Regions from separate parts of the Ruminococcus sp. SR1/5 genome, predicted to be linked through region 1. Evidence: riboswitches for the same ligand, from Rfam matches in the RefSeq annotation. Region 1 holds a riboswitch; the other holds the start of a gene.
What was found. Region 1 has a riboswitch for cobalamin ahead of CK1_RS04295 (leucine-rich repeat domain-containing protein). Riboswitches for the same ligand answer to the same signal wherever they lie in the genome.

Region 1 (3,147 bases):
TAAACTTGTAAATGGAAAAAGCAGTCCTTCCTTTTAATCCATATCCCCTGCTCCGCATGGAATCCGAAGTCTCTATGGCATTTTCCAAAGCCCATGTGACCAGTATCGACAGCATATTAAATCCCGCACGGATGCGGTTAAAAAGACTGCCCTCTGAAACATCCCTTCCCATGGATTTCTGACCGTTCCGGATCACTTTCAGCTGCCCCGTAAATCTGGGGACAAAGCGAAGTGCCATGGAAAGGATCAGAGAAAGGGCCGGTATCAGCCTTCCAAACAGGTAAATAAATTTATCACTTGTCATAACTTTATTATAACAGGAAAACCACTGGATCACTACGAACATGACCGCTCCAAGGACTACTCCATAGACTAAGGCCTCCAAAGTGATCCAGTTTCCACTGCTTTCTACATAATATAGCATCGTGACCCCATAATGATTGAAAAGTGGATTCAGAAGAGCCACGATCAAAAGACTGGGAAGGGTAAAGAGAAAGCTTTGCCTAAGTGTCCTTTTTCCTCCAAGCAGAAAGACGGAATAAGACAAAGCACCCGCATAAGAAATGCAGATAAAGACGGGATGCTGATTAAACATAGTAAATAACAGTACTACAGCAAAATAAAAAAAATTCAAAAATGGATGGCATGTGGAAAAAGCATCAATGATGGATTGATCCGCAGGCTGTCTGTTTCTTTTCTCGGTCTTATTTGTTGATAACACGTTTAAATGTACTCCCTCTTTAATCCCTGCTCTTCACAGTACAAATCCACTTTGCTTCCCTTTTTGCAACGTATCGTGCAGTTTTTGTTCACGATCTTTGAGCCAATATGCTCAGGATCATGATGTATCTCCAGATATTCCAGCCGGTTGCATCCATGAAAGACTTCCTCTCCAAGATACATGATATTTTCCGGAATATATACCTCTTTCAATTTCTTACATCCGAAAAAGGCCCTCTGATCTAATTTTTTAATTTCTTTTGGTAAGACTATGGTTTCAAAGCCACAGAAGTAAAAGGCTTCCATACCAATTTCTTCCAGTGTATCCGGCAGCGTGATCTCCTTTAATTCCTTACAGCGGTAAAAAGCTCTTCTTCCTATACTCTTTAAATGCTCCGGGAATACCACTTTACTTAACTGCGTGCAGGAATGAAAACAGCACTCCGGAATCCTGCGGCATTCTGAACTGGTTTCAAATGCTACCTTTTTAAGGGCTGTGCATCCTTTATAACTATAATCTCCTAAAATTTCCAAAGATGCCGGAAATGTTACTTCTCTGAGAGAATGATTTTCCGAAAAAGCACTCTCTTTGATTTCTTTAACGGTCTGTGGGAATACAACGGGCTTACGGAGCTGGCAGCTTGCAAAAGCTTCCTTTCCTATGATTCTGCAGCCGGATGGCAGGATTATCTCTTTTATTTTCCCGTTGCCCTTATAACAGCAATCATCAATATAAATATATTTTTCAGGAATTGCTGCTACCTGTTTGTTTCTTTGCATACTGGCAAGCTGTGCCGTAAATGTACGATGATCAAATCGCAGTATACTCCATGTTGCTTTATCATTTTGTGAGCGCATATGATCTCCTTTCCAACGTTCGGATCATACAAACTGTATATCTTTTACATGTTTGTATTCTTTGCCTGACGTGTTGGATATACTGGCTCAAAATGTTTTCATAAGGCGTTTTTCATTCGATACATTTCACACAGGGAAAAGCAGCTCCGGAATCGCACCGGATTTCCTTAAATCGGCTGCCATCAGCCGAACCACGCTCGATTTTTTTGTTATTCTAATTATAACGATACGCCTTATTTCTGTCAATGTTCGCCAATGTTTCTGGTCTTTATCTCATACCAGTTTAACTATTTTTCACAATTTCTTTACTTCTTATCTTTGTATGGGTTTCCAACATCACTTCCAAGATTGCAGGTATACTTCCATTCAATCTTATCCCCATCTTTGGGCTTATAACTGGAAGCCCCATAATTCGGGAACTCTCCATTTACACTGTACATCCAGCCAGAATTTTTTCCGCAGTCAAATTCATAAAGCTGATTGATGCCTTCCACATAATAGCTTTTATATAACGGGGTATATTTGGAAGAGAGCTGGATGTTTTTTTCCCCACAGATCTTTTTTAAGATGTCAAATACGGTATCGCCCGTAGTAAATTTAACTTCCATTTCCGGAAGTATCCAGCCGTCTTCCGGGACAAATTCTTTTTTGGTTTCTTTTAGATCACCGATATTGTCAAGGATCGTCTGGCAGTCTATCGAAATGGTACAGGCAGCAGGTTTTCCGGAATCCCCTTTTCCGATTCCACAGCCCGTAAGGAGACAGCTCCACAAAAGCATAAAACAGCTGATTCCTATTACCCCGATCCGTTTCCAATATATTTTTTTCAGTTGCTTCATAATTATCCTCTATCGGATGAAAAGGTACCAAAAACACTATTTGATTTTTGATACCTTTTACACCCTTACTCTGTTTACTTAACTGTAATTTTTATCTTTTTAGTCACCTTTCCAGATTTAACTGTGATGGTAACGGTTCCTTTTCTCCGGCCTTTAACCACGCCCTTCGAGCTGACTGTTGCAATCTTCTTGTTGGAAGAACGGTAGGTCACTTTCTCCTGGGAAGTGATCGGGCTGACCACTGGTTTTAAAGTAACACTCTTTCCTTTCTTGATGGTCAGTTTTTTCTTGAGGCCGCTGATCTTCGTAGTCTTTACCTTTGCAGTCTGGACTTTTACTTTCAGAGTCGCTTTCTTTCCACTCTTTAAGGTAACGGTGATCTTTGCCGTTCCTGTTTTGGTTCCGGCTTTGATCTTTCCTTTCTTATCAACGGTCACGATCTTTTTGTTGCTGGAAACCCAGGACTTTATGGAATCTCCATATGCCATGGAAACCTTCACCTTTGTGGTGGCCTGTTTCCGCTTCAGGGTAATGGAGGATACGTTCAGTTTTATAGTTGCCTTTAATTTGCTTCCATAATTCCGTGTCTGTTTTTTACCGCAGAGGGAACAGGTTCCTTCCTGCTTCGCCGGACGGAATACCGTAGCTTTTGCCGTAGTTTTCCAGGTGTATTTATGCGTATGTGCAATTACAGGAATAGTTTCCGTCTTTTCGTATCCGCAGACCTGGC
Region 2 (3,147 bases), 950 kb from region 1:
TTATGCAAACCTTCTTGCAGAGCAGACTGCAGAGCTTCAGAGATTAGAGGCTGAGCGTATTGCAGCAGAGGAAGAGGCAAGACGTCAGGCCGAGGCTGAAGCAGCAGCGAGAGCACAGGCTGAGGCAGAAGAGGAAGCAAGACGCCAGGCAGAGCAGGAAGCACAGCAGGATGAGGCGGACGAGAGCGAAGACGGACAGTACGATGAGGACGGCGACGTGATCGAGAATGCAGATGAGGATACTGCTGAAGATGACACCGAGGCTGTGGATGAAGATGCAGACAATGGTGAGAATGATGATGCGTCCGAGGATACTGAGAATACAGAGGATAATGCAGACGCAGATTACGATAACAGCACAGACGCATCTGAAGAAAGTGCAGAGGACACATCTAATGCAGAGGATACATCTTCAGACAGTGACAGTTCTTCTTACAGTAGCGGTTCAGGATCTTCTGTTGTGAATTATGCTACACAGTTTGTGGGAAATCCTTACGTATGGGGCGGAACAAGCCTTACCAATGGTGCAGACTGCTCCGGATTTGTACAGAGTGTCTATGCGAACTTCGGAGTCAGCCTTCCGAGAACCTCCTATGAGCAGCAGAATGCAGGTACAGAAGTATCCTACGCAGATGCACAGCCGGGAGATCTGATCTGCTATGGCGGACACGTGGCTATTTACATGGGTAATGGCCAGATCGTTCATGCATCGAACTCTCAGGACGGGATCAAGATCAGCAATGATGCTACATACAGAACAATTGTATCTGTAAGACGTCTTGTATAATAAAAACGTACAACAGAAAATAAAAATACAGCAGCCCGACAGCAGTTTGTCGGGCTGTTTTTAACGTCGGAAAAAATATTGAAAACCCATGGAACGGATTGAACAGCAATAAAATATGCTCAAAAATATATAAATATTGAAAACAGTATTGACATATAATTAACAGGATGTTATTATAATGTCAGTATAATTCCATATTGAACATAGCAAGTGCTGAGGATAGCTGACAGTTATATATTGATTATCAGAAGTCCACAGAAAAGGGAATCAGGTGTGAAACCTGAGCGATCCGGTCACTGTAACGGAGGAGCGAATCTCATAGTCCATTGTACGTATGTATGAGAAGGAGAGAGGAGTCATGATCCCGGAGCCAGGAAACCTGCTTGTTATGGCGAGGTTAAACTTCCGTGTAAAGTGTAACAACCATTTCAGGGACTCCGCACCCCTGGGACGTTGTCTACTTTTTTACGAGAGTAGGCATTTTTTTATGGAATGCGCCTGTTCATATGAATTATACATGATTAAATGGCAGGCGATACTACTCCGGATACATTCGTTCCCTCCGCGCACTCATGAACGGATTATATTTCTACCCCGGGGTGGCATCGCTACCTCTTTTTTATAGGAAAAAATTATGTGTGGTTATGTCAGGAGAGGAGAAAAGAGCCATGGAGAAACCATACTGGGAAGGCAAAGAATACTCTTACTTCAGCCACAAAAACTGTGAGTATTTTCCGTGCCATAAAGGAGCAGATCCGGAGAACTTCAATTGTCTGTTCTGCTATTGTCCTTTATATGCACTGGGAGATAAATGTGGTGGTAATTTCCGCTTTACGGAAAGCGGGATTAAAGACTGCACCGAATGCAAGCTTCCTCACAGAAGAGAAAATTTCGGATATGTTACAGGTAAATATAGCGAGCTTGCGGAAATTGTACGGAAGCAGCGGGAAAAATAAAAAACAGGCCAGTTCAGATACAGGAAAATGTATATTCCTGTGTTTGAACTGGCCTGTTTTGTTTGGAGTGGACAATATCTGTTATCTGTCGGAAAAGATACAGAAGATCATTCTCTGGTTTGGAGAAAAACCTTGAGTCTGGGAATCTGGTTGTTGAGGATCAGCTGTTCCGGAAACATGGCCTGATGAACAAACTCAGCAGCACAGGTAAAATCTCCGATATGCTCCGGGCCATGGCTGTCACTGGAAAGAAGCAGCGGCAGATCATATTTGCGGCAGCATCGAAGGATCTCGAAACAGTTTTCTCTTGTGTCGCCACGATAGCCATAAGGTGCAAGAGAAGCTTCGTTGATCTCAAAGATCGTGCCGGTTTCCCTGGCAGCCCTTGCAAGCGCATCATAATTAACCGGGTAATGAGTGTTATCACTATGTCCGAGGATCTTTACACAGGGGTTTTTCATTACATTGATAAAAGCTTCTGTGTTTTCGGCTCTGGTACCGCAGCGGTAATTCCAGGCATGCATGCTGGCAATGGCGTAATCAAGTTTACATAATGATTCCTGATCTAAATCTACCGTTCCGCTGCGGTCAAGGATATTCAGTTCAATTCCGTAGAGTAATTCTACACCGAAATGTTTTTTGGGAGAATAGGTAAGGCTGCGGAAATAGGAGGAAGTTCCGGCTGCCAGAGTGCCGGGACCGTGATCAGTGATCCCGAGAAGCCGGAGACCTTTCTCGGCAGCTGCGCGTGCCATGTTTGTGATGGTACATTCCGTGCCGTGACCACTGGCGATGGAGTGGGTATGCATATCAGAAAGATACATAAAAATACACCTCTTTTACTGTTTGAGAACATGTGACAGAGCGGAATACGAATGTCCGCTTTGCATAAATTTTTTCTGAAAAACAAATGAATTCCTATATAAATCCAAGTATGGCAGAGCAGAAAAACAAAGTCAATAGAGAAAAACATAAAAATACAAAAAACAAATAAAATCAACAGGGCGCAACCGATAAAAACCACAAAAACAGCTATAAACACATGTTGGATTTCGTTGACATCGAAGTAGGGGTAAGGTATAATAAAACTACATGAGCACATAGCCGGACAGGAGCGGTTCTGGAAGCGTAGAGGCAGACAGATCACCAGAAACAACCGGTTATGAGAAAGGAGAATCATGGAGAAATTTCATATAGCAGATGTTCCGAAAACAGACAGGATCACACATCTTGTAGATAATCTTTATGCAAAGATGCCGGTGATCGAATCTGCCAGAGCAAAACTGATCACAGAGTCTTACAAAGCAACAGAAGACGAGCCGATCATCACCCGCAGAGCCAAGGCATTTGCCCACATCCTGCACAACATTCCGATCATCATCCGTGATGAGGAGCTGATCGTCG

Region 2: another riboswitch for cobalamin. It lies ahead of CK1_RS09070 (cysteine-rich small domain-containing protein); the one in region 1 lies ahead of CK1_RS04295 (leucine-rich repeat domain-containing protein).

The regions. Positions count from the first base shown of each region.
Region 1 covers NC_021014.1:827,991-831,137, reverse strand. Annotated here, with positions in the region: gene CK1_RS04300 (energy-coupling factor transporter transmembrane component T) at 1-424, opposite strand, end outside; gene CK1_RS04295 (leucine-rich repeat domain-containing protein) at 724-1,578, opposite strand; cobalamin riboswitch at 1,634-1,789, opposite strand; gene CK1_RS04290 (DUF4430 domain-containing protein) at 1,884-2,417, opposite strand; gene CK1_RS04285 (Ig-like domain-containing protein) at 2,492-3,147, opposite strand, start outside.
Region 2 covers NC_021014.1:1,775,539-1,778,685, reverse strand. Annotated here, with positions in the region: gene CK1_RS09075 (C40 family peptidase) at 1-787, shown strand, start outside; cobalamin riboswitch at 1,019-1,188, shown strand; gene CK1_RS09070 (cysteine-rich small domain-containing protein) at 1,456-1,743, shown strand; gene CK1_RS09065 (phosphatase) at 1,851-2,567, opposite strand; gene CK1_RS09060 (glycyl radical protein) at 2,922-3,147, shown strand, end outside.